DNA from 2 places in the Streptomyces sp. NPDC085524 genome. Region 2 is predicted to be linked to the other one. Evidence: riboswitches for the same ligand, from Rfam matches in the RefSeq annotation. Region 2 holds a riboswitch; the other holds the start of a gene.

What was found. Region 2 has a riboswitch for S-adenosylmethionine ahead of ACIGFK_RS35030 (aminotransferase class V-fold PLP-dependent enzyme). Riboswitches for the same ligand answer to the same signal wherever they lie in the genome.
Positions count from the first base shown of each region.
Region 1: another riboswitch for S-adenosylmethionine. It lies ahead of thrC (threonine synthase); the one in region 2 lies ahead of ACIGFK_RS35030 (aminotransferase class V-fold PLP-dependent enzyme).

Region 1 is NZ_JBITTH010000026.1:99,705-114,990, forward strand. It holds gene otsB (trehalose-phosphatase) at 1-318, shown strand, start outside; gene ACIGFK_RS32495 (trehalose-6-phosphate synthase) at 550-2,010, opposite strand; gene ACIGFK_RS32500 (glucosyl-3-phosphoglycerate synthase) at 2,057-3,034, opposite strand; SAM riboswitch class I at 3,220-3,372, shown strand; gene thrC (threonine synthase) at 3,366-4,679, shown strand; gene ACIGFK_RS32510 (MoaD/ThiS family protein) at 4,716-4,994, shown strand; gene ACIGFK_RS32515 (cold-shock protein) at 5,403-5,609, shown strand; gene groL (chaperonin GroEL) at 5,953-7,575, shown strand; gene ACIGFK_RS32525 (GNAT family N-acetyltransferase) at 7,728-8,156, opposite strand; gene ACIGFK_RS32530 (Uma2 family endonuclease) at 8,161-8,748, opposite strand; gene ACIGFK_RS32535 (phosphoribosylanthranilate isomerase) at 8,885-9,502, shown strand; gene ACIGFK_RS32540 (right-handed parallel beta-helix repeat-containing protein) at 9,945-11,051, shown strand; gene ACIGFK_RS32545 (VOC family protein) at 11,096-11,491, opposite strand; gene ACIGFK_RS32550 (hypothetical protein) at 11,651-12,892, opposite strand; gene ACIGFK_RS32555 (protease inhibitor I9 family protein) at 13,023-13,376, opposite strand; gene ACIGFK_RS32560 (S8 family peptidase) at 13,622-14,788, shown strand; gene ACIGFK_RS32565 (DUF397 domain-containing protein) at 14,793-15,011, opposite strand; gene ACIGFK_RS32570 (Scr1 family TA system antitoxin-like transcriptional regulator) at 14,995-15,286, opposite strand, start outside.
Region 2 is NZ_JBITTH010000031.1:30,095-45,380, forward strand. It holds gene ACIGFK_RS35010 (NYN domain-containing protein) at 195-1,559, opposite strand; gene ACIGFK_RS35015 (hypothetical protein) at 1,600-1,842, opposite strand; gene ACIGFK_RS35020 (rhomboid family intramembrane serine protease) at 1,969-2,691, shown strand; gene ACIGFK_RS35025 (Lrp/AsnC family transcriptional regulator) at 2,688-2,969, shown strand; gene ACIGFK_RS35030 (aminotransferase class V-fold PLP-dependent enzyme) at 3,314-4,705, opposite strand; SAM riboswitch class IV at 4,939-5,055, opposite strand; gene trpD (anthranilate phosphoribosyltransferase) at 5,163-6,227, opposite strand; gene ACIGFK_RS35040 (cytochrome bc complex cytochrome b subunit) at 6,391-8,022, opposite strand; gene ACIGFK_RS35045 (Rieske 2Fe-2S domain-containing protein) at 8,019-9,077, opposite strand; gene ACIGFK_RS35050 (c-type cytochrome) at 9,074-9,883, opposite strand; gene ACIGFK_RS35055 (heme-copper oxidase subunit III) at 9,961-10,581, opposite strand; gene ACIGFK_RS35060 (hypothetical protein) at 10,781-11,182, shown strand; gene ACIGFK_RS35065 (Ig-like domain-containing protein) at 11,267-12,514, opposite strand; gene ACIGFK_RS35070 (cytochrome c oxidase subunit 4) at 12,639-13,037, opposite strand; gene ctaD (cytochrome c oxidase subunit I) at 13,034-14,770, opposite strand; gene coxB (cytochrome c oxidase subunit II) at 14,767-15,286, opposite strand, start outside.

The DNA.
Region 1 (15,286 bases), on a different contig from region 2:
GCGCGGCACGGGCTGATGGTGGAGCCGGGGCGTGCGGTCCTGGAGCTGCGGCCCCCGGGGATGGACAAGGGCGTCGCCCTGACGGAGTTCCTCGCGGAGCGGTCCGCGGAGGCGGTGCTGTACGCGGGCGACGACCTGGGGGACCTGGCGGCGTACTCGGCGGTCGAGAAGCGGCGCGCGGACGGGCTGCCGGGGCTGCTGGTGGCCAGCGGCTCGGCGGAGGTGCCGGAGCTGGCCGCGCGGGCCGACCTGGTCCTCCCCGGACCGGGTGCCGTGGCGGCCTTCCTGGCCGAGCTGGCCGGGGCCGTTCGCGCGTAGCCGGGCCCCGCTGCGCGGAGCTGCTCCCCGCCCCGCCCTTCCTCCTTTCCCCCGGGCCGCCCCGGACCCCGCTCCTCAAACGCCGGAGGGGCTGGTTTGCCTCCGGCGGCGCCTCAAACGCCGGCGAGGCTGGATTTGCCAACTCCAGCCCCTCCGGCGTTTGAGGAGCGGGTCTGGGCGGAGCCCAGGGTGCCGCGCAGCGGCATTTTCAGGGGCGCCGCCCCGCACGGGTCAGTCGCGGAGGCCGGCCAGTTGGGCCGCGAACCACTGGGCCGGCGGGAGCGCCACGGCAGCGGCGGCGAGCCGTTTGGTGCGGTCCGCGCGTTCCGCCGCCGGCATGGCGAGAGCCGTGTGCAGCGCGGCGGCCGTCTCCGAGACGTCGTACGGGTTCACCGTCAGCGCGTCGCGGCGGAGCTCCTCGTACGCCCCCGCCCCGGTGGACAGCACCAGCGCGCAGCCGGCCTCCGACACCACCGGGATCTCCTTCGCCACCAGGTTCATGCCGTCCCGCACCGGGTTCACCAGCGCCACGTCGGCCATCCGGTACGCCGCCAGGGAGCGTGCGAAGTCGTCCTCGACCGATACGAGCACCGGCTGCCAGTCCGGCGTGCCGAACTCCGCGTTGATGTCCGCCGCCAGCTCCGCCACCGACGCCGTGTACGCCCGGTAGACCTCCAGGTCCTGCCGCGACGGGTACGCGGACGCCAGATGGACCACCCGGCCCCGCCACTCGGGGTGGGTCGTGAGCAGCTCCCGGTAGGCCAGCAGGCCGCGCAGGATGTTCTTCGACAGTTCGGTGCGGTCCACCCGGACGATCGTCATCCGGTCGCCGACCTCCGCGCGCAGGCCCGCCAGTTTGCCGTCCACCTCCGGCCGGTGCGCGAGCGCCCGCAGGTCGTCACCGTCCACGCCGAGGGGGTACACGTCCACGTCCGTGAACCGGTTCGACGAGCCCGCCTTCCGGTGCTGGACCCCGCGGTGCCGGCCCCCGTGGCGCCGGTCGCCGCCCGGCAGGGCGCCCCACGCGAGGCCGATCGCGTCGTCCGTCTCGGCGCCGCTGATGAAGGCCGAGGCCCAGGCCCAGGTGTGGAAGCCGAGCCGGTCCGCCCCGAGCATTCCCCAGATCAGCTCCGAGCGGACGTCGTCCGGCAGCATGTCCAGGAACTCCGGCGAGGCCCACGGCGTGTGCGTGAAGTGCGCGATGCGCAGGTCCGGCCGCAGCTCCCGCAACTGCCCCGGGACCAGGGCCAGGTGGTAGTCCTGGACCAGCACGCACGCCCCCTCGGCGGCCTCCTCGGCGAGGGCGGCCGCGAAGGCGCGGTTGTAGGCGGTGTACGAGGCCCAGCGGCGGCGGAACTCCGCGTCGAAGGCGGGCTCGCGCGGCACGTCGTACAGGTGGTGGTGGGTGAACCACAGCACCGAGTTCGCGATGCCGTTGTACGCGTCGTCGTAGACGGCGGGGTCGATGTCGAGCATCCGGACCCCGGGCTCCGAGACCCCTCGCCGGACCGCCTCGCGGTCCGCCTCCGACAGGGCCGCGCAGATCCACAGCGCCTCCGGCTGCTCCGCGAGGGCCGCGGAGAGGCCGGAGACGAGACCGCCCCCGCCGCGCCGGGCACCGAGCGTGCCGTCGGCGGCGAGGGCGTAGGAGAGCGGGCCGCGGTTCGCCGCGACGAGTACCTGAGAAGCCATGCGGCACACCTAGCCCGGCCGGGTCCCCCTCAAACCATGCGAAACCTCACGCCACGCGACGCACGGCGTACTCCTTGACGCCCAGCATCGGCGGCCGCTCCTCGGTGTCCACGGGGTGCGTGTGCGGTACGAAGCCCTCCGGTCCGCGCTCGAACTGCGTGAGCTCCGGACGTACGAGGTGCCCGCGCGACAGCCGGACCAGGGCCGTGCGGTAGATCGCCGCGGCCATCCGGCCCAGCGCCTGCCCGTCCTGGTGGCGGTGCAGCCGTACGCCCACGTCCACCTGGGCCAGCGCGTCCAGCCCGACCGTGTGCAGCGCGTCCACCAGCAGGCCCAGCTCGACGCCGTACCCGACGGGGAACGGCAGCCGCTCCAGCAGGGAGCGGCGCACGGCGTACTCGCCGCCCAGCGGCTGCACGAAACCGGCCAGCTGCGGCCAGTGCAGGTTCAGGAGGGGGCGGGCCACCAGCTCCGTGACCCGGCCGCCCTGACCCGATGTCTTGCCGGAGACGAGCCCGTCGAACTCTGTGCCGAGCGGGCGGTCGTACATCGCCTTGACGAACTGCACGTCCGGGTCGGTCAGCAGCGGCCCGACGATCCCGGAGACGAAGGTCGCCGAGAAGTCCCGCAGGTCGGCGTCGACGAAGCAGACGACGTCCCCGGTGGTCGCCAGCAGCGAGCGCCACAGCACCTCGCCCTTGCCGGGCAGGGCCGGGATCCGCGGCAGTATCCCGTCGCGGTGCACCACCCGGGCGCCGGCCTTCGCGGCTACCTCGGCCGTCCGGTCGGTGGAGCCCGAGTCGATCACCACCAGTTCGTCGACCAGCGGGACCGGCAGCCCCTCGATCAGCTCGCGCCGGATCACCTCCACGATCGACCCGACCGTCGGCTCCTCGTCGAGCGCGGGCAGGACCACGCTGACCGTGGTGCCCGTCGCCCGTTTCCGGTCGAGCAGCTGGTCGAGCGGTCGGTCGGCGGCTGACCAGGAGCGGGCTGCCAGCCAGCGCTCCACCTCTTCCAGCACCCTCAGCACTCCCTGCGTTTCGGCGTTATGGTGCGATATGTGATCCATCTCGCGGTTCGGACAGCCATCTCAGCCGCCCGGACCTTCGGTTACAGTCTTGAACAACGCGAAGGACCACCGCATGCCGGGGGTCCCCGCGTACAAACGCACCGGCGCGCCACAGAGCGCGTGTGCCGGTGCCATACCGCTCATCCAGAGGGGCAGAGGGACACGGCCCGTTGAAGCCCCGGCAACCCTCCAGTCGGTTCTCGCGATGCGATACGCATCCCGCGGGGTCCCCGGCTAGGGAAGGTGCCAATTCCGTCTCATGGCGAAGTGCGCCATGGGGAAGATGAGGAGAAAGGGCCTCGCCATCATGGCTGCACAGACTGTCGCCACCTCTGTTGACCTCGGACCTGCCAACGGTCTTTCCTGTCGCGAGTGCGGCACCCGCTTCGAGCTCGGCCCCATCTTCGCGTGCGCCGAGTGCTTCGGACCGCTCGAGGTCGCCTACGACCTTCCCGCCGGTACTGGTTCGTCCGAAGACGTGGAAGCCCTGCGCGCCGCGATCGAGGCCGGCCCGAACAACATCTGGCGCTACGCCCCGCTGCTGCCCGTCCCCGCGGACGTGGCCTCCAAGCCCAGCCTGAACCCCGGCTTCACCAAGCTCGTGGACGCGGCCAACCTGGCCAAGGAGCTCGGCGTCACCGGCAAGCTCTACGTCAAGGACGACTCCGGCAACCCGACGCACTCCTTCAAGGACCGCGTCGTGGCCATCGCCGTCGAGGCGGCCCGCGCGTTCGGCTTCACCACGCTCTCCTGCTCCTCCACCGGCAACCTGGCCGGCGCCGTCGGCGCCGCGGCCGCCCGCGCCGGCTTCCGCTCCTGCGTGTTCATCCCGCACGACCTGGAGCAGGGCAAGGTCGTCATGGCCGGTGTCTACGGTGGCGACCTCGTCGGCATCGAGGGCAACTACGACGACGTCAACCGCTTCTGCTCCGAGCTCATCGGCGACCCGCTGGGCGAGGGCTGGGGCTTCGTCAACGTCAACCTGCGCCCGTACTACGGCGAGGGCTCCAAGACGCTGGCGTACGAGATCTGCGAGCAGCTCGGCTGGCAGCTGCCCGACCAGATCGTCATCCCGATCGCGTCCGGCTCGCAGCTGACGAAGATCGACAAGGGTCTGCAGGAGCTGATCAAGCTCGGCCTCGTCGAGGACAAGCCGTACAAGATCTTCGGCGCCCAGGCCGAGGGCTGCTCCCCGGTGTCGGCCGCCTTCAAGGCCGGCCACGACGTGGTCCGCCCGCAGAAGCCGAACACCATCGCCAAGTCGCTGGCGATCGGCAACCCGGCCGACGGCCCGTACGTCCTGGACATCGCCCGCCGCACCGGCGGTGCGGTCGAGGACGTCAACGACGAGCAGGTCGTCGAGGCCATCAAGATCCTCGCGCAGTCCGAGGGCATCTTCGCCGAGACCGCGGGCGGCGTGACCGTCGGCGTCACGAAGAAGCTCATCGAGAACGGGCTGCTCGACCCGACGCTGACCACCGTGATCCTCAACACCGGTGACGGCCTCAAGACCCTGGAGGCGGTGGCCGCGGACAGCGGCCAGACCGCCACCATCCGCCCGAGCCTGGACGCGTTCCGCGCCGCCGGCCTGGCCTGACCACCCCCTACGCACTACCGGAAAGGCAGTGTCGCCATGAGCGTCAACGTCCGCATCCCCACCATCCTGCGCACCTACACCGGCGGCGCCGCCGAGGTGACGGCCGAGGGTGCGACCCTGGCCGAGGTCATCGAGTCGCTGGAGAAGAACCACCCCGGCATCGGCGCGCGCGTCCTGGACGACCAGGGCAAGCTCCGCCGCTTCGTGAACGTCTACGTGAACGACGACGACGTGCGCTTCGAGGGCGGGCTGGAGGCGGCGACGCCGGACGGCGCCGGCGTCTCGATCATCCCGGCCGTCGCGGGCGGCTGCTGACCGGACGCCCACGGGCTTCCGACAGGATCTCCATAAATTGAATTGCCCCCTCCGCTGGAAGCGGAGGGGGCAATTCTGCTTGATTGGGCACGGTAGAGTTGGGGAAGTCCCCTCCGCTGTTCTTGCCCGGTGCATATGAACGGGTCGCGTGAGGGTCGACATCTGGTCAATGTGCGGGTGCGGTTTGGGGCTTTGGCGGGATATGTCAGGCCCGAGTTGCCCTGGAATATGTCAAATTTTCACTTCATTTCAATGTATCTGGGTGTCCAGATTTCTCGTCGGATTGACCTGTTGCAGACAGCATCGGCGCAGATACATTCAGCCTCGGTCGACGCGTTCCGACGCAAGTGATGACCCGGTAACGCGAAGTGCGTTCCCGCGCAAGGGCCAGTAATAGGGGAGTTAGGCATGGCTCAGGGCACCGTCAAGTGGTTCAACGCGGAGAAGGGCTACGGCTTCATCGCGGTCGACGGTGGTGCGGATGTGTTCGTCCACTACAGCGCCATCCAGATGGACGGATACCGCACCCTTGAAGAGGGTCAGCGGGTCGAGTTCGAGATCTCGCAGGGCCAGAAGGGTCCGCAGGCGGACATGGTCAAGCTCGCACTCGGCTGAGTCCCGGAGCGATCGACCACCGACGCGACACGTACGCGCGCACCCGCGTACGCGCAGACACAACGAGGGGCCTGCATCCGAGGAGGGATGCGGGCCCCTCGTGCGTTTGCCGTACGTCCCTTGGGCCACGGCCCGGCGTTACCCCAAGCCGCTTGCACTCGTGGGGGTCGAGTGCTAATCATTGGCGTTAGCACTCTCCGGTTGAGAGTGCTACTGAACGAGGACCGGGTCGGTGAGGCCCGCAGGGTCCGGCGGGAAGGAACCGCCGGGCACGCAGGCCGTCCGTCGCGGGCGCGGGCGCGGTCCAGGAGCAATCCACCGCTGTCCGGGAGGACCACTTCAGATGGCCAAGATCATTGCGTTCGACGAGGAGGCCCGCCGCGGCCTCGAGCGTGGGATGAACCAGCTCGCCGACGCCGTCAAGGTCACCCTTGGCCCCAAGGGTCGCAACGTCGTCCTTGAGAAGAAGTGGGGCGCCCCCACGATCACCAACGATGGTGTTTCCATCGCCAAGGAGATCGAGCTCGAGGACCCGTACGAGAAGATCGGCGCCGAGCTGGTCAAGGAAGTCGCCAAGAAGACGGACGACGTCGCCGGCGACGGTACGACCACCGCCACCGTCCTCGCCCAGGCGCTCGTCCGCGAGGGTCTGCGCAACGTGGCCGCCGGTGCCAACCCGATGGCCCTCAAGCGTGGTATCGAGAAGGCCGTCGAGGCCGTCTCCGCCGCCCTGCTCGCCCAGGCGAAGGATGTCGAGACCAAGGAGCAGATCGCTTCCACGGCCTCCATCTCCGCCGCCGACACCCAGATCGGCGAGCTCATCGCCGAGGCCATGGACAAGGTCGGCAAGGAAGGCGTCATCACCGTCGAGGAGTCGCAGACCTTCGGTCTGGAGCTCGAGCTCACCGAGGGCATGCGCTTCGACAAGGGCTACATCTCGGCGTACTTCGCCACCGACATGGAGCGTATGGAGTCGGCTCTCGACGACCCGTACATCCTGATCGTCAACTCCAAGATCGGCTCGGTCAAGGACCTGCTGCCGCTCCTGGAGAAGGTCATGCAGTCCGGCAAGCCGCTGCTGATCATCGCCGAGGACGTCGAGGGCGAGGCCCTGTCGACCCTGGTCGTCAACAAGATCCGCGGCACCTTCAAGTCCGTCGCCGTCAAGGCCCCGGGCTTCGGCGACCGCCGCAAGGCCATGCTCGGCGACATCGCCATCCTCACGGGCGGCACGGTCATCTCCGAGGAGGTCGGCCTCAAGCTGGAGAACGCCGGTCTCGACCTGCTCGGCCGCGCCCGCAAGGTCGTCATCACCAAGGACGAGACCACCATCGTCGACGGTGCCGGTGACAGCGACCAGGTCGCCGGTCGCGTGAACCAGATCCGCGCCGAGATCGAGAACTCCGACTCGGACTACGACCGCGAGAAGCTCCAGGAGCGCCTCGCGAAGCTGGCCGGCGGCGTGGCCGTCATCAAGGCCGGTGCCGCGACCGAGGTCGAGCTCAAGGAGCGCAAGCACCGCATCGAGGACGCCGTTCGCAACGCGAAGGCGGCCGTCGAGGAGGGCATCGTCGCCGGCGGTGGCGTGGCCCTGCTGCAGGCCTCCTCGGTCTTCGAGAAGCTCGACCTGTCGGGTGACGAGGCGACCGGCGCCAACGCCGTGAAGCTCGCCCTGGAGGCCCCGCTCAAGCAGATCGCCGTCAACGGTGGTCTCGAGGGTGGCGTCGTCGTGGAGAAGGTCCGCAACCTGACCGTCGGCTGGGGCCTCAACGCCGCGACCGGCGAGTACGTCGACATGATCGCCGAGGGCATCATCGACCCGGCGAAGGTCACCCGCTCCGCGCTGCAGAACGCGGCGTCCATCGCGGCCCTCTTCCTCACCACCGAGGCCGTCATCGCCGACAAGCCCGAGAAGGCCGGCGCTGCTGCCGGCGGCGGCATGCCGGGCGGCGACATGGACTTCTGATCCACCGCGGGCCGGCCTCCGGCCCTGGTGGATCGGCTGTTCTTCACGTACCGAGGGCGGCACCCCTTCCTGACGGAGGGGGTGCCGCCCTCGGGCGTTTCCGCGGTGCGGTGCGGTGCGGTTCATGCTCGGGTGCGGGTCAGGCCAGCGGGTCAGGCCAGCTGCTTGAGGAAGTACACGTCCTCGTGGCCGCCCGGGAAGCCCGGGACGCGGGCCGTTTCCACGTAGCCGTGGCGGGCGTAGAAGGACGGGGCCTGGAAGGTGAACGAGGAGACGAGGACGCTCGCGCAGCCCCGGGCCCGGGCCTCTTCCTCGGCGGCGGCCAGGAGCTTCGCGCCCCAGCCGGCGCCCCGGCTGTCCTCGCGGACCCAGGTCATCGCCATGCCCGCCCGGTCGCCCCAGCTCCAGCCGCTGAGCCCGGCGACGAGCTCTCCGTCCGCGTCGGTGATCCGCACGGTGAACTCGGACTGCTCCTGGCCCGGCGTCGCGGCCTGGTTGAAGACGTCCAGCTCCTTGCTCAGGCGCGCGTCGAGCTCGGCGTCCGGGCCGCCTGTGGTGATCCCCACCCCGTTGTCGTTCATGGGGTCATCGTGCGGGTCGGAAGCCGGTGGTGTCGATCTCGAATCCGAAGGGGGCAGGGACGGGCAGGGGCTCGCCGAAGGACACTGTCCTGCGGGAGCGGTATCCGTGCGGGGAGGGTTCCCAGAAGCAGGTGATCTCGGACGCTTGCATGTCGACGACCAGGTGGACGGGGACGAGCTGTCCGTACACGTCCAGCTTCTCGTGCCAGTCCACGTCTTTCGTGGACACCGAGGTGAACTCGGTCACCAGGGAGAGTGCCGCTGCGTCCAGATGCCTCCCCTCGCCCTCGAAGCCGGACTCGTCCACCACGTAGAGATCGGGGCCGTAAGCACGTCCTGCTTCAGGGAACTGGAAGAGGAACGGCGCGATGTCCGCGACATGTCCTTCCGGGGCGTGGGCCTCGAGTTGCTTGCGCAGTGCCCGCATGGGGCGGTAGTAGCGGCGCAGGGACCACGGCGACACGACGATCTTCCCCCGGATGAGCTCGGCCTTGAAGCCGTCTGGCGTGTTCAGCTCCGCGACCGTGCGCAGGAGGTCTTCGAAGGTCGGCGGCGCCGACAACGTCTCTATCGGTGTGGCCCGCTCGATCATGATGGTCACCCGTCGTCCTCCGCACGGCGTGCTGTGCTGAGCCCGTGCCTCATCCCAGGCTAGTGCCGAGGTCGTTTCCGTGCCCGGTCCTCGGGACGGGTCCCCATCGACCGGGTGGTTTTGGTTGACTCGGGGCATGAGCGAAAGCAGCGCACTCTTCGTCAAGATCTGCGGCCTCAAGACCGCCCACGACGTCGACGTGGCCGTCGAGGCCGGGGCCGATGCCGTCGGGTTCGTGTTCGCGCCCGGGAGTCCGCGTACGGTCGACGCCGCCACCGCGCGGGTGCTGGCGGCGCGGGTGCCGGACGAGGTGCTCACCGTCGGGGTGTTCCGGAAGCAGACGGTCGAGGAGGTGCGCCGGTTCGCCGAGGAGAGCGGTGTACGGGGTGTGCAGCTGCACGGCGAGGAAGGCCCCGAGGACTTCGCGGCGCTGCGCGCCGAGGGCCGTACCCTGCTGCGGGCCACCGCCGAGCAGGTGGAGCGGTGCGGTGAGTACGGGGAGGACCTGCTGCTGCTGGACGCCCCCGACCCCGGCTCCGGCAAGCCCTGGAACTGGGGCGCGGCGGACTTCACCGCCCCCGAGGGGCACTGGCTGCTCGCGGGCGGGCTGAACCCGGGCAACGTGCGGGAGGCGGTCGAGGTCACCGGCGCGTGGGGCGTGGACGTGTCCAGCGGGGTCGAGTCGGCGCGCGGCGTGAAGTCGCCCGACCTGATCCGCGCCTTCATCGAAGCGGCGCGGGGCGGGGCGGCCTGAGCCGCCGCTTCAGCCCGTCACCCCTACGGCGCTCCGCGCCCGCGCCTCAAACGCCGGCGGGGCTGGATTTCGGCTGCTGCCGTCTGCACCCTCCGGCCCGTCCGGCGTTTGAGGACCGGGGGTCCGGGCGGAGCCCCCGCCGGGTCCGGGCGGAGCCCGGGGAACGGTGGAAGGGCGGGGCGGGGAGCGGCTCCGCGCAGCGGCACCGTCGGGGCCGCCGGGCCCGGGCGCGCGCCGGGGCATCTCCTCGGCCGTCGAACGTTTCCAGGGGTCGGAGGGTGGAGGGCGGTTGCGTTCGACGCCCTGCGGGGGCGCCCCGCCGCACACCCGGCCCCGGCGGCGCAGGGGTGGGGGCCTCGGGGTGTGGTTCCGGTGGTCCGGACGGGCCAGTGCTGCGGCACGGTCCGCCGGGATCGGGGGCGGGCCGTGTTCCCGTGGACGGATGAACTTCCTCCGCACACGCTGCGCCGCAGCCCTCGGCACGCTGCTGGCCTCGGTGGCACTCGGCTCCCTCGCGCCCGCGTCCTCGTCCGCCGCGCCGAAGCCGGGCGAGCTGGTCGTTCCGTCGGCCGCCTACCCGACCGTCCAGTCCGCGGTCGACGCCGCGCAGCCCGGGGGCCGCATCGCGCTGCGCCCCGGCGTCTACCGCGAGCAGGTGAGGGTCCACAAGGACCTCACCATCGCGGGCGCGGGCGCCGGGAAGTCCACCATCCTCGCGCCGCAGGCCCTGGTGGCCGATCCCGACGGCCTCAACTCGATCGTCTACCTCGACAACGCGGCGCACGTGACGATGTCCCGGCTGTCCGTGAGCGGGCCGGGGTCCGGTACGTGTGAACGGGGCGCGCTCGGAGCGGGGATCCGGGTTTTCGGCGGGGCGCACCTGGACCTGAGCCACGCCGCGGTGTCCCACATCAAGGACACCCCGCTCGCAGGGTGCTTCCACAGCGCCAACGCCGTCCTCGTCGGGGACTATCCCACCGGTGCCGGGTCGGCGGACATCCGGGATTCCAGGATCACGGACTACCAGGGCTCCGGCGTCGTCGTACTCAGCCGTGACTCCAGGGCCACGCTGCTCCGCAACGTCATCACCGGCCAGAAGACCGTCTCCACGGACGGCATCGAGTTCATCGACGCGACCGGCAGGGTCGAGCACAACATCGTGAGCGACAACTCCTGCCGCGAGCCGGATCCGGGTTGCGGAACGGACTTCTTCCGCGACTTCCAGCACGCCGGCATCCTGGCCGGCCCGGGCGTCGTGGTCACCGGGAACCGTCTCGTCGGCAACCAGCTCGGCGTCTACGGCTACGGCGGGCTGGAGACCCGCAACAACACCATCATCGACAGCGACTACTTCGGCATCGCCTTCCAGGACGGCAGGTTCACCTCGGTCAAGGACACCATCCGGGGAGGCGGGGGCGGTGTCGCGGCCGTCGCCTTCGAAGTCGACACCACGGTGGAGCTGGACCGGGTGAGGATCGCGAACGTCTCGGGAGACCGGATCGGGATCTTCGAGAATCCCCCGTTCACCGCCGAGGTGACCGAGCGTTAGGGGTACGGGGCCCGGTCCGCGCGGCGGTCCGGGCCCCGGGAGGGTCAGGGCCTGGCGTAGGGCCGGGTCATGATCTCCATGTTGTGGCCGTCCGGATCGGCGAAGTACGCGCCGCGGCCGCCGAAGAGGTGGTTGATCCGGCCCGGTTCGGTGTGGTGGGGGTCTGCGTAGTGGGTGACCCCGATCGCGTCCAGCCGGGCGAGCATCGTGTCGAACTGGTCGTCGGGCACGAGGAAGGCGTAGTGCTGCGGCTGGAGCGGCTCGCCGGCGGGCTGTTCGTAGTAGTCGAGCGTGATGTTGTTGCCGAGGTCGACGGGCAGGAACGGGCCGAAGGGGGTGCCTGGCTTCAGGCCCAGGACGACGGCGATGAACTCGGCCGACAGCTGCCGGTCAGTGGCGTGGACGACGGTGTGGTTGAGCTGGACTTCGGTGACGGACATGTGGGGTGGCTCTCCAGGTCTCGGGTTCGGGATCGAGGACATGGAGAGGGCGGCGGGCCCCTGGCCCGCCCGGTGGTCACGCGGAGGCCGGGGGCCTCGCTCGTGTATGGCCCAAGGCCGACCCGGCAGTCACCGGGCCGACCTTACGCGCTGTCGGCGTCAGTCCGCGAGGCGGAGGGCGAACCTCTCGAAGACGTCGCCCACTTCGATCCAGCCGATCTGCCTGCAGCCCTGGTCCTGACCGACGCCCGAACAGTTGAATCCCGCGATGAGCATGCCGTTCAGCTGCCGGGAGTCCTGGTCGTTGATGGTGATCACCGGCCCGCCGCTGTCGCCGGGCCGGGCGATGACGGGGCTGGGGCTGGGGTTCGGGTCGCTGGCGCTGCCCCAGACGTAGGCGCCGTTGTTGACCCAGGTCGCGCTGCCGGCGTACGCGGTGCGGATGTTGCAGGCCACCTTGGTGGTGTAGCCCAGGTGGCAGGTGAAGTCGCCGACCGCCGCGTTGCGCACGCCGTTGAGGCGGCGGGTGTAGCCCTGCGCGTCGACGCCGTCCCAGGTGTAGCGGCTCGTCCGTGTCTCGATGAACGCCGAGTCGAGGTCGTCCAGCTTGGCTCCGACCGTGCCGACGCGGTAGCCGCCGGCAGTGAAGACGGTCTCGCCGAGCCCGTAGCAGTGGCCCGCGGTGACGAGCCACTGGCGGTTGTCCACCGTGCTGTGGGCAGGGATGCCACTGGTGCAGTGGGCGAAGGAGCCGTTCGCGGGTCCGAGCGCGGCCCCCGCGTAGAACGGCTCCCGGTCGTCCCAGCGGCTCAGCGGCACCATGGGGGAGGACTGGCGGACGCGGATGGGGGTGGTCCGGGCGGCCGCGAGCTCCTGTGCGACGGCGGGTCCGGCGAGGTACTTCTGCGCGGCCTTCGCGTCGTCGACGGTCAGCTCGATCGCACCGCCGTCGACGGTGCTGCCCGCCATCTCGATCTTGAAGGGCAGGTCCTTGCGGGTGCGGAAGTCCGTGATCTCCTTCCGCAGCTGCTGCAGCGTCTTCGCGCTCCTGCGTACGTTCAGCAGCTTCGTGTCGGCCGCCGGGGCGGCCTTCTGCACCGCGTCGAGGAAGGCCGCGCCCCGGGTCGTATCGGTGAGGTAGACGTTGACCGAGCGGTAGTCGGGGGCCATCTCGACCTGCGTGTACACGTCCGCGTACGCGCCCCGGCCGGCCCGCGCCGCGGCGTCGGCCACGATCCTGAGCGGTTCCAGTACCTCGCCCTGCTGTTGCGGCGTCATGGCCGCCACGGCATCGGCGGACAGGGGCCCGGGCGCCTCCGCTTCTGCGGTCGCCGTCGCACCGAGGGGGAGGACGGCCAGCACGGTCGCGAGCGCGAGTGAACGCCAAGCAGCCTTGTTCATACATCTCCTCGAATGGTGACTCTGCGTGTGTGATGTGTACGCAGCGTGACCGTAGTGATCGCCCGAAATGCCCGGCAAGGGCGCACGGCGGCCCTCGGGGGGCGCGCAGGGGGCGTGCGCCCTGCCCGACTCAGGCGGCCGGCCCGCCCGAGGAAGCGGAACCGTCCTCCTCGACCGACTCCACGAGCGAGGCCGTCGCCCGGAGCGTCTCGACCTGCCCGGGGGAGAGCGGGGCGGCGAAGCCGTTCATCGCCGTACGGAAGACGTGGACCGGCGTGATCCCGTACGCCTGCGCGACGGCCCCCGGATCGAGGCCGCGCCGCACGGTGACGATGTACGTGGGGTGGTCGGCCGGGGCCGCCACCCGGGACGCGGGCACGGGCGTCGGTCCGGGTCCGGCGGTGGTGGCATGGGCGGGCAGGGCGGCGGCCAGTACGACGGCGCCCACGGGGAGCGCCCGGCGCAGGCTCAAGGGGTTGCTCATGCGGCGAGGCCACCACCTGCGGCCGGGCCGGTCAACGAGCCCCGCGGGTGCGGCGGGAGCACGGGCGGGCCGTACGGGTGAGTCGGCGGGTGGCGGCCCGGTCGGCGATCGGCCAGGTGGGGGGCGGTGGTTCAAGCCGCGCCGACGCGGCGCCCGATGGGAAGGAAGGGCCGCACCCGCAACGGCACCCGTCGCCGCGGGCGGCTCACCGTGCCGACCTTCGACCCCGTCAGGGAGTTCCGTCCATGCGCCTGCTCGCCCGTCTGGCCGCCGCCGCCCTCCTCGCCGTGCCCCCGATCGCGGCGGGCACGGCCTCCGCCGCACCGGAGCCGCCCCCGGCACCGCTGCTCACGGCGGCCGATCCGGTGCCCGGCCGGTACATCGTGACCCTGGAGGAGGGGCAGGACGCGGCGAAGCTCGCGCGGGAGCTCGGCCTGAAGCCGTCGTTCGTCTACACCTCGGCGATGACCGGCTTCGCCGTGCCGCTGACCCCGGGCGAGCTGACGGCCGTCCGGGCCGCCGCCGGGGTGAAGTCGGTCGAGGAGGACGCCTCGGTCCAGGTGCCGATGCCGACCGCCCTGCGGGCACCGTCCAACTCCTGGGGGCTGGACCGGATCGACCAGCGGAACCTGCCGCTGGACGAGGACTTCACCACCCGGGGCGACGGCGCCGGGGTGACCGCGTACATCCTCGACAGCGGCATCGACTACGCGCACGAGGAATTCGGCGGCCGGGCCGCCTTCGGCTTCGACGCCGTCGGCGACGGCCGCCAGGGCCAGGACTGCACCGGCCACGGCACGCACGTCGCGGGCACGGTCGCCGGCGCGACCTTCGGGGTGGCGCGCAAGGCGAACCTGGTCAGCGTCCGGGTGCTCGGGTGCGACGGCTCGGGCTCGTGGTCGGGGGTCATCGCGGGCATGGACTGGGTCGCGAAGAACGCCAGGCAGCCGGCCGTGCTGAACGGCTCCCTGGGCGGGGACCGGTCGGCCGCCGTGAACAACGCGGCGACCGCCCTGTTCGAAGCGGGCGTGCTGCCGGTCGTCGCGGCGGGCAACTCCTCAGTTGACGCGTGCAGCTTCTCGCCCGCGTCCGCGACGGGTGTGGTCACGGTCGCCGCGTCCGACCAGTTCGACGAAGAGACCGGCTTCACCGACTACGGCCCGTGCGTCACCCTCTACGCCCCCGGCCAGGCCATCGTCTCCGCGAAGCTCGGCGGCGGCAGCGTGGCCCTCAACGGCACGTCGATGGCCACGCCGCACGTCACCGGCGTCGCCGCCCTCTACAAGCAGGCGCACCCGAGCGCGGCCCCGGCGGAGGTCGCGGGCTGGCTGGTCAACGAGTCCACGAAGGACGTCGTGACCGGCGTCGGCCCGGGCACCCCGAACCGGCTCTTGTACACCGGCGGCCTGTGAGTCGTCAGAGGCTCGCGACGAACGCGGCCCAGGCCTGTGCGGTGAAGACGACGTGGGGGCCGTCCGGGACCTTCGAGTCCCGGACGGGGGCGATGGCGCCGGCGCCGCTGTGGGTGGACTTCTGCCAGGTGGCCATCTCCAGGCAGTTGCCGCCGTCACCGGCGCTGTAGCTGGACTTGCGCCAGGTGGCTGCTGAAAGGTCGTACTCAGGCATGCTGGTCATGTGAGTAATCCTCCGCCACGGACTCGATCAGAGCCAGGGATTCTTGGGGTGAGAGCGCACTGGCCGTGAGGAGATCGTAGGTCAGCGTGTGATGGGCGACCGTGGCCGGATCGTCCAACAGGAGTCCTGTTCCCAGGCCTTCGACGTAGGCGAGCGGTGGAGCATCGTCGAAGTGCATCAGCCTGAGGGGACCACCCAAGGCCGCATGGGCTCCTGCCTTGAACGGGATTACCTGGGCGATGACCCGATGCGAGTGGATCAGCGCCGCGAGATGC
Region 2 (15,286 bases):
CGCCACCCCGAATGAGTGATCTACCGCACGAAGGTTTGAGCAGACCTTAGTGACCCCGCTGTGATCAGTTCAAATCCCGTCGGGAAAAAACTTGCTGACCGACCAGGTTCTTTACCTACAGCGCACGCTGTGTGCAGGGCACTTGACCGTACGTCCCTCAGACTCCCTGCCAATTCGGGCATTGGGGCCAGGAGTTACGAAACGCGCGAAAGCCGCTTCAGCAACAAGGCGGACGTCACGGGTCGCGCCCCGGCCTTGGCCACGCCGTCGGCGACCTCCCGGTCGGTGGAGACCACGACCACCGGGCGGCCGGGCGGCTCCGCGCGCACCAGCTGGCGGATCAACTCGTCCGCCGTGACCCCGGCCTTGGAGAACAGCACCCGGACCCCGCGCGGCGGCGCGAGCAGCACCGGCGCCGCCAGCTCCGCCCCGTCGAAGACACAGGTCATCTCGGCGCCCGTCTGCGCGGCGAGCATCGACAGCCCGCCCAGCAGCCGCAGCCGCTGCTTCTCAAGCGGCATCGTCGGATAGCCGGTCTTCGTCACGTTGTAGCCGTCGACCACGAGATGGGCCTGGGGCAGCGCCAACAGCTGGTCCAGCAGCGCCGGATCGGTCTCCGACAGCGCCCGGGCGGCGATGTCCTTCGGCGTCATCCGGCCGGGCTCCACCGCGTCCACGGTGTCCGCGGGGCGGATGTTCACCGGCGGCAGCGCCAGCTCGCGGCGCAGCCCCGCCGCCGCGTCCAGCACGGTGTCCAGCAGCAGCCGCAGCCGCATGTCCTCGATGCTGCGCCCCTCGCGGGTGGCCCGGCGGGAGGTCTCCAGCGCCGTCTCCACCTCCGTGAGGCGGGACTTGAGCCGCCGGCTCTCGCTCTCGGCGGCGGCCACCTGCGCGGCGGCCTCCCCGCGGATCCCGTCGATCTCGGCGTTCACCTTGCGCAGGGCGGCCTCGCCGCGCTTCACGTCGCTGAGGGCACTGCGCAGCTTGCGCTGAAGCGATTCGGCTTCCTTGCGGGCGGCCTCCAGCTCGGCCCTCACCTCTTCGCCCCCGGTGCGCTGCAGTTCCCGTACGTGGGCCAGCTCCTCGCGCAGCCGCTCCAGCTCGCGCCGGGTCTCCTCGCCCACCCGCTCGGCGTCGGCGCGCTGCGCCTCCTCGCCGGCGGCGGCGACCAGCTTGACCCAGCCGACGGGCCGCAGCACGTACGCGGCGGCCGCCACGTCCAGCGGATCGGCGGCGGCGGGCGGCGCGCCCGACTCCAGCGCCGCGGCGAGGTCGCCCTGCGCCTCGCGCAGCTTCTCGGCGACGCGGCTGCGGAAGACGCCGTCGGTCTCGACGGCCGTGGCCATGGCGTTGCCGGCGAACTTGACCCGACGGGTCGGGGTGAAACGGGCGTACTGGCGCAGCTGCGCCGGGAGGTCCGCGACCGTCAGTCCGCCGAAGGCGTCCGAGACGAGCGCGACGACCCGACGCCGCACGCCTTCCGGCAGCGGGCGGTCGAGCACCTCGGCGGCGTCGCCGGCCGCATCGGCCGGCTCAGCGCCGCTTGCTGGCTCCACGATCCGTCACCCCTACCGTCTTCTACCTGTGGGCGGGGCTCCGTCAGGAGTCCGCGCCCGGCCTGTCCACGAGCTCGATCTGGTCCACCGCATTGCACCAGCGGCAGCGGACCGACTCGATGGTCTCACTGACCACCTCGCGCTCCTCGACCTTGGGCTCCCCGGCGAGGTCCAGGTGGACGTACTCGACGACCTTCGACGAACGGGTGACGTCGAAACGCGTGAGGTTGCCGCACAGGGTGCAGCGCCACCGGGTGGTGTCGGTCGGCAGGGGAACCGTCGTCATCAGGCCGCTCTCTCCTTCGTAGCTGATTCAATTAAAGCCGTCCGCGCTGCTCTCGTCGGACCGCAGCTCGTAACCCTACGGCCTGCCACCGCTTCAGGTGGGGCCGGTTGCGTCATGCTCTGTCACATGATCGTAAGGTGGCGGGCCGTCCGCGAGGCCGCCCGGGGACCGGTGGTCACCCATGCGCTGATCGCGGGCTGCGCTCTGGTGTTCCTCCTCGGCCCCGCCTCGGGGCTGAACCCGGTCTACGGCACGGGGGACGAACTGCTGACCGCGGGTACGGCCTACTTCCGGCGCTGGGGCGTCGTCCCGGACGAGCTCTTCACGCGCAGCCCGCGTGCCTGGCTGACGCCGCTGACGGCGCTCTTCGTCCACGGCAGCTGGCTGCACCTGCTCGGGAACATGCTCTTCCTCTACGTCTTCGGCGCCATGGCGGAGGAGCGGATGGGCCGCCCCGCCTTCCTCGTCTTCTACGTCTGTACGGGCTACCTGGCCCTCGCCGCGTACGCGGCGGCCAACGCCGGCTCCGACCAGACCCTGGTCGGCGCGTCCGGCGCGATCTCGGCGGTCCTGGGGGCCTTCCTGTGCCTGCTGCCGAGCGCGCGGGTGACGAGCCTGTTCCCGTTCCTCTTCTTCCTGCCGCTGCGGTTCCCGGCGTGGATCGTGCTGCTCTTCTGGTTCGCCTTGCAGGGGGTGGCGGCACACCGGGCGGGCAGCGGTCCCGGGGTCGCGTACCTGGCCCATCTGGTGGGCTTCTCGCTCGGCTTCCTCTACGCGTGGGCGCGGTATCGGCGTACGACTAGAGTGGGTCGACCAGCGACGGCCACCGAGGGAGACAGCCAGCCGTGATCACCGCGATCGTGCTCATCAAGACCAGCGTGGACCGCATCCCCGAGATCGCCGAGTCCATCGCCGCGCTGGACAGCGTCAGCGAGGTCTACTCCGTCACCGGTACCTACGACCTGATCGCGCTGGTCCGCGTCGCCCGCCACGAGAACCTGGCGGACATCATCCCGGGCCGCATCAGCAAGATCCCGGGCGTCGAGGCCACGGACACGCACGTGGCGTTCCGTACGTACTCCCAGCACGACCTGGAGGCGGCGTTCGCGATCGGCCTCGACGCGTAGCGCTGCCCCGGACCCCGCGCCTCAAACGCCGGCGAGGCTGGATCTTCCCCGGCCGGGGTCCTGACCCTTCGGGCCCTGCGCGGTGTCCGCGCCATGACTCCGCCCCGGCGGGCCGGGACGGTGCTCTTGGGGTGGGGCCGTGCAGGAGGGTCCCCGCAGGACGAGCGCGCGACCACCCTCCACGCCACGCAGCACTGCCCGCAGGCGCGAGGACGAGGAGACACTCCGGAGGGGCCCCGCCCCAACAGACCGGTCCCGCCGAGGCAAAACCAGCCCCGCCGGCGCTTGAGGCGCGGGGTCCGGGGCAGCGCCCCGGCAGCGCAGCCCCCGCCGGGCAGGGGGCGTCAGACCGCCGGGACGCAGCGGCCTTCCTCCGTGCGGTACTGCCACTTCGCGCCGTCCGCGACCAGTTCCTTCACCGCCCCGACGAAGCGGTCCACGTGCTCGTCGGGCGTGCCCGCGCCGAAGCTGACGCGGATCGCGTTCAGCGAGCGCTCCCCCGGCGCCGCCTCCGGCGCCCCGCACTCGCCCTGGGCCTGCGGCTCGCTGCCGAGCAGGGTGCGGACCAGCGGGTGGGCGCAGAAGAGGCCGTCGCGGACGCCGATGCCGTACTCGGCCGACAGGGCCGCGGCGAAGTGGGAGCTGTTCCAGCCGTCCACCACGAAGGAGATGACGCCGACGCGCGGGGCGTCGTCCCCGAAGAGGGACAGGACGCGCACCGCCGGGACCTCCGCGAGGCCCTCGCGGACCTTGCGGATGAGCTCCTGCTCGCGGGCGACCAGCGTGTCGAAGCCCGCCTCGGTCAGGGCCCGGCAGGCGGAGGCGATGGAGTAGACGCCGATGACGTTCGGGGAGCCGGCCTCGTGGCGGGCGGCCGTGGTGTGCCACTCGACGTCCACGCCGCCGTCCTCGCGGCGGGCCACCTTGCGGGAGGCGCCGCCACCGGCCAGGTACGGCTCGGCCTGCTGGAGCCAGTCCGCGCGGCCGGCGAGCACGCCCGAGCCGAAGGGCGCGTACAGCTTGTGGCCGGAGAAGGCGACCCAGTCCACGTCGAGTTCCTGGACCGAGACGGGGTGGTGCGGGGCCAGCTGGGCGGCGTCCAGCACGATCCGCGCGCCGTGGGCGTGCGCGGCGGCGGCGAGCTCCTTGACCGGCCACAGCTCACCGGTGACGTTGGACGCACCGGTGACGCAGACCAGGGCCGGGCCGTAAGGCTCGCGGTCGGCCAGCGCGCGCTCCAGGGTGGCGACGGCCTCGTCGGGGGTGCGGGGGGCGTTGAGGTAGGTGACCTGGGCGTTCGTCCACGGCAGCAGCGAGGCGTGGTGCTCGGTCTCGAAGACGAAGACCTGGCAGCCGGCGGGGAGCGCGGCCGCGAGCAGGTTCAGCGAGTCGGTGGTGGAGCGGGTGAAGACGATCTGGTCGGAGGGTCGGCAGTCGAGGAATCCGGCGACCGTGGCCCGGCTCTGCTCGAAGAGGTCCGTGGAGAGCTGCGAGAGGTAGCCCGCGCCGCGGTGGACGCTGCCGTAGTAGGGGGCGTACGCGGCCACGTCGTCCCAGACCCGCTGGAGCGCGGGGGCGCTGGCCGCGTAGTCGAGGGCCGCGTAGGTGACCTCGCCGCCGGTGACGAGCGGGACGGTGACGTCCCGGCCGAGGACCGCGAGGGGCTCGGCACAGGCGGGGTCGACGGCGGTGGCGGCGGAAGCGGTGGAGGCGGCGGCGTTCAGGGTCGCGGACATGGCGGTGTCTCCCGGCAGGCAGGGCGGAATGGCTTCGGTGTGCCCGTACGCGGGTACGGCGGCGCTGCGGCCGTCCGGGGTACGGGTAGGGACCTCGGAGGGAAGGCGGGCCCGACGCGGGTACGCGGAAGAGACCCTGATCCGAGGGTTGAAGAAGGGGCGGAGTCGCCCTATCGCATTCGCTTGCTCACGGAAAAAGCTCCTCGAGTGGACCAGGACCCCTGGTATCGAGGGATCCGCGCTTGCCGTAGGCCTTGCTGCCTACGACCTGGTCATCACCCGGGGCACCCCGCCACGGAAGGAGGGTTGCCGGACAGCAAGCCGGGGCCTAAACGCTGTCACTCGTGACCTGATCCGCATCCTGCCACAAGATCGACCGAACGCAAGACCCCGGTCCACATGCTGGACCGGGGTCGGCTCTTTCACGCCTTTCTCGCGCAGCCCGGCTGCGGCGGGCCTACCGGTTGGTGGCCGCCACCCACCGCTCGAGGGCGGCCCGCGCCGAACCCGAGTCGATCGACTCGGCCGCACGGGTGATGGCGGCCGCGATCTGCTCCTCCAGCGTGCCCGTGCCCGGGTCGAGGGCGACCAGCGCCGCCGCCGAGTTCAGCAGCACCGCGTCGCGGACCGGACCCGTCTCGCCGGCCAGCAGCCGGCGGGCGACGTCCGCGTTGTACGAGGGGTCCCCGCCGGCCAGTGCGGAGACGTCGACCAGCTCGATGCCGACGTCGCGCGGGTCGAAGGACTGCTCCGAGACCTTGCCGTCGCGGACCCACCAGACGCGCGAGGTGGCCGTGGTGGTCAGTTCGTCCAGGCCGTCGTCGCCGCGGAAGACCAGTGCGGACGAGCCCCGCTCGGCGAGCGCGCCCGCCACGATCGGGGCCACCCGCGCATCGGCGACACCGGTCGCCTGGGCCCGTACCCGGGCCGGATTGGTCAGCGGGCCGAGGAAGTTGAAGGTGGTGCGGATGCCCAGCTCCTTGCGGGCCGCCGCCACGTGCCGCAGGGCCGGGTGGAACTTCACGGCGAAGCAGAAGGTGATGCCGGCCTCCTCCGCGACCTCCACGACCCGCTCCGGGGTGAGGTTGAGGTTGACGCCGAGCTTCTCCAGCACGTCCGAGGAGCCGCTCGCGGAGGACGCCGCCCGGTTGCCGTGCTTGACGACCTTCGCGCCGGTTCCGGCCACCACGAGGGCGGACATCGTGGAGATGTTCACCGTCTTGGCCCCGTCGCCGCCCGTGCCGACGATGTCGACGGTGCGGCCGGGCACCTCGATGAGGTTGGCGTGCGCGTACATGGCCCGTACGAGGCCGTTGATCTCGTCGACCGTCTCGCCCTTCGCCCGCAGCGCGACCGCGAAACCGGCGATCTGGGCGTCGGTGGCCTCCCCCCGCATGATCCGGTCCATGGCCCAGGCGGTGTCGTCGGCACTCAGATCACGGCCGGTCAGCAGGGCGTCGAGGACGCCCGGCCAGCCACGGGCCGCCACGCTGTCGCCGCCCGCCGGGGTCACAACGTTCATGGTCCGCTCCTGCTGCTCGTCAGAGATCCACGTCGAATGGAAAGGCCTTCAGCCTATCCAGCCGGGGAGACGGCAAAGAGCCCCGTCCAGACACTGGACGGGGCTCTCGCCGTGGCGACACCAGGACTGACCGAAATCAGTCCCTCATGCTGTCAAGCGGGGATCAGTGGTGGCCGTGGCCGGACTGGATCTCCTTGTACTCCTCAGCCGTGGGCTTCAGGATCTGGTTGCCCTCGGCGTAGAGGCCCTTGCTGAGCTTCGCGCGCAGCTTCTCGGTGGCCTTCACCTTGCGCTCGACACCGTTCTCGTCGACCGTCGGGCCGATCTCGACCGGCTTGTACTGCTCGTGCGAGGTGAGCGTGTGCAGCTTGCCCTGCGAGAGCGGCTCGTGGACCTCGACGAACTCACCGTGCGGCAGACGCTTGATGATGCCGGTCTCGCGACCGTGCAGCACCTTGTCGTGGTCCCGGCGCTGGAGGCCGAGGCAGATCCGCTTGGTGACGATGAAGGCGACGACCGGGACGACGAAGAAGCCGATCCGGACGAACCACGTGATCGAGTTGATCGACAGGTGGAAGTACTGGGCGAACATGTCGTTGCCGCCGCCGATGAGGAGCACGATGTACTCCGCGATCCAGGCGACACCGAAGGCCGTACGGGTCGGGACGTTGCGCGGGCGGTCCAGGATGTGGTGCTCGCGCTTGTCGCCGGTGACCCAGGACTCGATGAACGGCCAGACGGCGATCGCGCCGAGGACCAGCGGGAAGAGCAGCAGCGGGATGAACACGCCCAGGACGAGCGTGTGGCCCCACAGGTTGATCTCCCAGCCCGGCATGGCTCGGATCAGGCCTTCCGGCATACCCATGTACCAGTCGGGCTGCGCACCGGTGGACACGTGGTCCGGGCGGTACGGGCCGAGCGCCCAGATCGGGTTGATCGAGGCGATGGCCGCGATGGCCGCGACGACACCGAAGACCAGGAAGAAGAAGCCTCCGGCCTTGGCCATGTAGACCGGCAGCAGCGGCATGCCGACGACGTTGTTGTTCGTCTTGCCGGGACCCGCGAACTGGGTGTGCTTGTGGTAGAAGACCAGGATCAGGTGGGCGACCAGGAGGCCCATCATGATGCCGGGCAGCAGCAGGATGTGGATCGAGTAGAACCGTGCGACGAAGTCGCCGCCCGGGAACTCTCCGCCGAAGAGGAAGAACGACAGGTACGTGCCGATGACCGGCACGGACAGGATCGCGCCCTCCATGAAGCGGACACCGGTACCCGACAGCAGGTCGTCCGGCAGCGAGTAACCGGTGAAACCGGTGAACATGCCGAGGACGAGCAGCAGGAAGCCGAAGATCCAGTTGACCTCACGCGGCTTGCGGAACGCGCCGGTGAAGAAGACGCGCATCATGTGCACGACCATCGCCGCGACGAAGATCAGCGCCGCCCAGTGGTGGATCTGACGGATCAGCAGACCACCGCGGACGTCGAAGCTGATGTCGAGGGTCGAGGCGAAGGCCTCGGACATCAGGACGCCCTGCATCGGCACGTACGAGCCGTGGTACACGACCTCGTTCATGCTCGGGTGGAAGAACAGCGTCAGGTACACACCCGTGAGGATGATGATGATGAAGGTGTAGAGGCAGATCTCACCCAGCATGAAGGACCAGTGGTCCGGGAAGATCTTGCGCATGTTCGCCTTGGCGAGGCTGTAGATGCCCAGGCGGCCGTCCGCCCAGTCCGCTACGCGCTCGCCGGCAGGCGCTTTGCGCGCCTTCGTGTCAGTGGTCGCAGTGCTCATCCGCGCTCCCAGAATGCAGGACCGACGGGCTCTTCGAAGTCGCCGAGCGCTTCGAGGAAGCCTTCGTCATTCACACCGATCCGCAGCTGCGGAAGCGCGTGACCGGCCGGGCCGAAGATGACACGGGCGCCGTCGGAGAGGTCGAAGGTGGACTGGTGGCACGGGCAGAGCACGTGGTGCGTCTGCTGCTCGTACAGGCTGATCGGGCAGCCGACGTGGGTGCAGATCTTGGAGTAGGCCACGATGCCCTCGTGGGACCACGCCAGTTCCTGCTTGTCCTTGATGTCCTCCGGCTTGATGCGGACGATCATCAGGGCGGCCTTGGCGATCTGGACCTGGAAGTCGTGCTGCTCCTCCTCCAGGCCTTCCGGCATGGCGAAGGTGAGCGAGCCGACGAGGACGTCCTCGGGACGCAGCGGCTCCATCGTGTTCTGGTTGATGAGCAGCTTGCCCTTGGCCCACACGGTCTTGCGCAGGCTCTGCTCGGGCAGCGGGCCCGTGTCGCGCAGGAGCATGACGGCGGACAGCGGCATCAGGGCCAGCGCGCCGAGCAGGGTGTTGCGGATCAGCGGACGGCGGGCGATGCCCGACTCGTTCGCACCGTCCGCGAAGTCCTGCATGACCTTGGCCTTGACCTCCGGCGGAGCGGCGATCTCGTGCCGGTCGTCGGCGACCTCGACGTCGGACATCAGGGTGCGGGCCCAGTGGACCGCGCCCGCGCCGATGCAGAAGAGGGCCGTGCCCAGGGTCAGACCCAGGGCGAAGTTGAGCGCGCTCACCTTCCCGACGGGGAAGATGTACACGATCTTGTCGACCGGGATCGTGACGTACGCCGTGATGAAGGCGATCGTCGCCAGCATCGACAGCGTGAACAGCATCGCGACGGTGCGCTCGGAGCGCTTCGCCGCACGCTCGTCGATGTCCTGGATGCGCGGCTTGTGGACCGGGAGGCCCGGGTCCGCGAACGGGTCGTCCGCGACCGCTACGCCACCGTGGTGGGCGTCGCCCTGCTCGCTCGGCAGGTGCTTCTCTTCGGGAATGTCTTGGCTACTCATGACTTCTTGGCCTTAGCGGTGTGGGCCGCGACCCAGACGGCGACAGCGATCAGCGCACCCAGAGCGAAGATCCAGCCGAAGAGACCCTCGGAGACGGGGCCGAGGCCGCCGAGCTTCAGGCCGCCAGGGCTGACCGACTTCTCGCCGTTCACGTTCTGGAGGTACGCGATGATGTCCTTCTTCTGCTTCTCCGGCATCGTGCTGTCGGGGAAGGAGGGCATGTTCTGCGGGCCGGTGAGCATGGCCTCGTAGATGTGCTTCGGCTCGACGCCCTCGAGGTTCGGGGCGTACTTGCCGTTCGTCAGTGCGCCGCCCTCGCCGGTGAAGTTGTGGCACTGCGCGCAGTTGTTGCGGAACAGCTCACCACCCTTGGCGATGTCGGCACCCGCCGGGTTGTACTGCTTCTCGGTCGGCGTGATCGGGCCGGCGCCGAGGGAGGCGATGTACGCGGCCAGCTGGTCGATCTGGGCCTGGGTGTAGATGGTGGGCTTCTTCGGCACCTGGGCGCCGGGCTGCTGGGCGGGCATACGGCCCGTGCTCACCTGGAAGTCGACGGCCGCGGAGCCGACGCCGACCAGGCTCGGGCCGTCAGAGGAACCCTGACCGCCGGTTCCGTGGCAGCTTGCGCAACCCACGGCGTAGAGCTTCTTGCCCTCCTCGATGGCGAGGGACTGGGCGGTTTCATCGGCCTGCGCCTTGCCCGCGGGAGCAAAGGCGGCGTACAGCCCCCCAGTGGCCGCCAGCGCGAGGAGTAGAACGACGACCGCCGCCAGCGGATGGCGTCGTCGTGCGGAGAGCTTTTTCACGGATTACCCCGGTGTCAGGATCTTCTGCGTCGGTGTTTCTGGATGGAGTGCCGGAGCGGTGTCCGGCGACGGGTTCGCTACTTGATCAGGTAGATCGTCGCGAAGAGGCCGATCCAGACGACATCGACGAAGTGCCAGTAGTAGGACACGACGATGGCCGACGTGGCCTGTTCGTGGGTGAACCTCTTGGCCGCGTACGTCCGGCCGAGGACCAGCAGGAAGGCGATGAGACCGCCTGTCACGTGCAGACCGTGGAAGCCGGTGGTCAGGTAGAACACCGAGCCGTACGGTCCGGACGAGAGGCTCAGGCCCTCGTGCTTGACCAGCTCGGTGTACTCGAACACCTGGCCGCCAATGAAGATCGCACCCATGACGAACGTGATGATGAACCACGTCCGGAGCTTCTTCACATCACCGCGCTCGGCGGCGAAGACGCCGAGCTGGCAGGTGAGGGAGGAAAGCACCAGGATCGTCGTGTTCGTCGCCGAGAAGGGCAGATTCAGGAACCCAGCCTGTTCTGTCCAGTACTCGGGTCCTGTCACGGATCGCAGGGTGAAGTACATCGCGAAGAGGGCCGCGAAGAACATCAGCTCGGAACTCAACCAGATGATGGTTCCGACGCTGACGAGGTTCGGCCGGTTGACCGTCGGGTGCGCGTGCCCGGTATCTACTGTCGTTGCTGTCGCCACGACCGACATTATGTCGGTCGCTTATCCCGCCCTCACCCCGGGGGGTGCCGTTCGGAGTGTCAGGGGCGTGTGCAAGGCCCGAACGGCCCATCAGACGACCCCTCTGCGGGCCCGCGTGCGACATGTCCGAACCGATGTTGACAACGCACCGGGAGGAGTAGCATCCCGCGCAACATCAACGTGATTCACGGGACCGTGGAGGAACGAAATGCGGGCGACTGCGCGGGTTCTGGTCTACAGCGACGACGCGGGCACCCGGGAGCAGGTGCGGCTGGCGGCGGGGCGTCGGCCGGCCGCGGACCTGCCGCCGGTGGAGTTCGTGGAGTGCGCGACGCTTCCGGCGGTCCTGACGGAGCTGGACGCGGGCGGCGTCGACGTGTGCGTGCTGGACGGCGAGGCCGTTCCGGCCGGGGGCATGGGTGTGTGCCGGCAGATCAAGGACGAGATCTTCCGGTGTCCCCCGGTGCTGCTGCTGATGGGGCGCCCGCAGGACGCCTGGCTGGCCACGTGGAGCCGTGCGGACGCGGCCGTGACCCTTCCGGTGGACCCGGTGGAGTTCCCCGAGGCCCTGGCGGGCCTGCTGCGCTCCCGGCTGTCCCTGGACGCCTGACGCTCCGACAGGACGCCTCCGGGGCCCTGGAGGGCCCCGGAGGGGGTCCGGGAGGCGTGCGGGGGCCCGTGGGGCCGCCGGGGCTCAGACGGTCGGGCGCAGCCGGGCCTGGTCCATGGGGCTGCGGCCTTCCTGGGTGCCCTTGAGCAGGGAGCTTCCCTGCCGCCAGTCCTTCCAGTCCATGTTCCAGTCGCCGAAGCCGTTGCCGAAGACGTCCATGTCCTCGCCGATGCTGTTGATCACCTGGACGATGTCGCCCTCGGTGATGTTCTCGTAGAACCAGGCGGCGTTGCCGGTGCTCATGCCGGTGCAGCCGTGGCTGACGTTCTCGTAGCCCTGGGAGCCGACGGACCACGGCGCGGCGTGCACGTATTCACCGCTCCACGTCACCCGTGTGGCGTAGTAGACGGGGAGGTTGTAGTACTCGCTGCCGCCGATGCCGACGGTGTCGCCGCGCATCTGGACGTAGTACTGCTTCCCGAGCACCACCTTGATGCCGTTGCGGGTGGAGAAGCCGGGCTTGCCGGTGGTCACCGGAATGGTGTTGATCACTTCTCCGTTGCGCTTGAACGTGAGGTAGTGCGAGGCGGCGTCGGTGGTGACCTCGACGCGGTCGCCGATCTCCAGCTTCAGGGGCTTGGCCCCGGCGCCGTAGAGGTGGTCGGAGATCCTGACGCCTTCCAGGTTGCTCCGTACGGAGACCGTGGTGTTGGCGGGCCAGTACTCCTTGGGGCGGTAGTGCAGCTTCTTGTCGTCGACCCAGTGCCAGGCCCCTTCGACGCCCGTGGGCGTGTCGACGACGAGTCCCCGTTCGACGACGGCACGGGCGGCCTTCTCCTTGACGGGTTCGCTGAGTTCGGCCGTGATGGGCTGCCCGACGCCGTATTTGCCCGCGTCCGGGCCGAATTCGACCTTGAGGACGCCCTTGGCCGGGGTGGTGTCGAAGGCGGCCGTACGCCGCCCCTGCGCGCCCCTGCCGTCCTCCGTGCTCACGGTGACGGTGTAGCGGACGCCCGCGGCCATCGGGACGGTGTTGTGCCAGCGGTCGCCCTTGGCGGACAACTCGCCCGCCAGGCGGCGCCCGTGGGTGTCGACGACCGTCACGTCGGTGATGCGGGCCTCGCCCCCCTTCGTGGTGACTTCGAGGGGCTTGTCGGGGTCCACGGGGCGGCTGCCGACGGTCTGGTTGAAGGCGACCTGATCGCCCGCGTCGTACGGGCGCGCGGAGAGCGGGTTGTCGTCGCCTGACCCGCAGGCGGTTGCGCCGGCCCCGAGGGACGCGACCAGCAGGGAGCAGCTGAGTACCGTCCAAAGACGCGGTGAGTGGTTCATGCGCTCAACGCTATGAAGATATGACAATTACGGCGCGCGGGATGACTGCAAACGAGGGGCCCGGACTCCTCCATTGGAGGTGTCCGGGCCCCTGGTGCCACGCGGCGCTGCCGCGCGGGTGCTGCTACTGGTTCGCGTTCTCACCGCGGTAGTACTCGTACACCCAGCCCCACAGGCCGATCACGAGGATCGGGGCCGAGAAGTACATGAGCCACCAGCCGAAGATGACGCCCATGAAGGCGAACGCGCCACCGATGCCGAGGAAGAGCGGCATCCAGCTGTGCGGGGAGAAGAACCCCAGCTCGCCCGCCTCGTCGGCGACGTCGGCCTCCAGGTTGTCCTGGGCCATCTCGTCCACGCGCTTGGCCGTGAAGGCCAGGTAGTAGCCGATCATGACGCTCAGGCCGAAGGCCAGGAAGAGCGCGGTGGTGCCGACGGGCTCCTTCGACCACACGCCGTACACGACGGCCATGACCAGGATGAAGAAGGAGAGCCACAGGAAGAGCTTGCCCTGGACCTTCACTTGCCGGCCTCCTTGCTGCCGCCGGTGACGGCCGCCTTGGTTCCGGCGTGGTCCTCGAGGTGGTCGAGGGCCGCGATCTCCGGGTGGTGCAGGTCGAACGCCGGCGATTCACTGCGGATGCGCGGCAGGGTGAGGAAGTTGTGCCGCGGCGGCGGGCAGGAGGTCGCCCACTCGAGCGAACGGCCGTAGCCCCACGGGTCGTCGACCTCGATCTTCTTGCCGTACTTGGCGGTCTTCCACACGTTGTACATGAACGGAAGCATCGACAGGCCGAGCAGGAAGGAGCTGATCGTCGAGATCGTGTTCAGCAGGGTGAAGCCGTCGGCGGCGAGGTAGTCCGCGTAACGGCGCGGCATGCCCTCGGCACCGAGCCAGTGCTGCACCAGGAACGTGCCGTGGAAGCCCACGAACAGGGTCCAGAAGGTGATCTTGCCGAGGCGCTCGTCCAGCATCTTGCCCGTGAACTTCGGCCACCAGAAGTGGAAGCCGGAGAACATCGCGAAGACCACGGTGCCGAAGATGACGTAGTGGAAGTGCGCGACGACGAAGTACGAGTCGGAGACGTGGAAGTCCAGCGGGGGCGAGGCGAGGATGACGCCGGTCAGGCCACCGAAGGTGAAGGTGACCAGGAAGCCGACGGCCCAGAGCATCGGGGTCTCGAAGGACAGCGAGCCCTTCCACATGGTGCCGATCCAGTTGAAGAACTTCACACCGGTCGGGACCGCGATCAGGAAGGTCATGAAGGAGAAGAACGGCAGCAGCACGCCGCCGGTGACGTACATGTGGTGGGCCCACACGGTCACCGAGAGGCCGGCGATCGCGATCGTCGCCGCGATCAGACCGATGTAACCGAACATCGGCTTGCGGGAGAAGACCGGGATGACCTCGGAAATGATGCCGAAGAACGGCAGGGCGATGATGTACACCTCTGGGTGTCCGAAGAACCAGAAGAGGTGTTGCCACAGCAGGGCGCCGCCGTTGGCCGCGTCGAAGACGTGCGAGCCGAACTTGCGGTCGGCCTCCAGCGCGAAGAGCGCGGCAGCCAGGACCGGGAAGGCGAGCAGGACCAGGACACCGGTCAGCAGCACGTTCCAGGTGAAGATCGGCATGCGGAACATCGTCATGCCCGGAGCGCGCATGCAGATGATCGTGGTGATGAAGTTGACCGAGCCGAGGATCGTGCCGAAGCCGGAGAAGGCCAGACCCATGATCCACATGTCGCTGCCGATGCCCGGCGAGCGGACGGCGTCGGTCAGCGGCGAGTAGGCGAACCAGCCGAAGTCGGCCGCACCCTGCGGGGTGACGAAGCCGGCCACCGCGATGATCGAGCCGAAGAGGTACAGCCAGTACGCGAACATGTTCAGCCGCGGGAACGCCACGTCGGGCGCGCCGATCTGCAGCGGCATGATCCAGTTCGCGAAACCGGCGAACAGCGGCGTCGCGAACATCAGCAGCATGATCGTGCCGTGCATCGTGAACGCCTGGTTGAACTGCTCGTTCGACATGATCTGCGTGCCCGGACGGGCAAGCTCGGCGCGCATGAAGAGCGCCATGATGCCGCCGATGATGAAGAACACGAACGACGTGAGCAGGTACATCGTGCCGATGGTCTTGTGGTCGGTGGTGGTGAGCCACTTGACGACCACGTTGCCCGGCTGCTTGCGCCGTACCGGCAGCTCGTTCTCGTACGAGTCAGCTGCGGCGGCACCCTGGGATTCGTTGAGGATGCTCACAGTTTGTTCGTCTCCGCATTCCGGGCCGGGTCGGTCTGCTTGATGCCGGCCGGCAGGAAGCCGGTCTGACCCTTCTCCGCCAGGCCCTTCAGGTACTTCTGGTACTCCGCGGGGGAGACCACCGTGACGTTGAAGAGCATTCGGGAGTGGTCGACGCCGCAGAGCTCGGCGCACTTGCCCATGAAGGTGCCCTCTTCGGTCGGGACGACCTCGAAGACATTGGTGTGGCCCGGGATGACGTCCTGCTTGAACAGGAAGGGAACCACCCAGAAGGAGTGGATGACGTCATTGGACGACAGGATGAAGCGGACCTTCTCACCCTTGGGGAGGACCAGGGTCGGGCCCGGGTTGCCCGTCACCGGGTTCTTGTCGCTGGGGACGCCCTTGGTGTAGACGCCCTCGGCGCCCGCGGGGAAGTCCTTGGTGAAGCGGTCCGGGATGGAGGCGAGCTCCTTGGGGACCTCGCCCTTCTTCGGGGTGGCCGCGTCTCCATCGACGTTCTCGATGTAGTTGAAG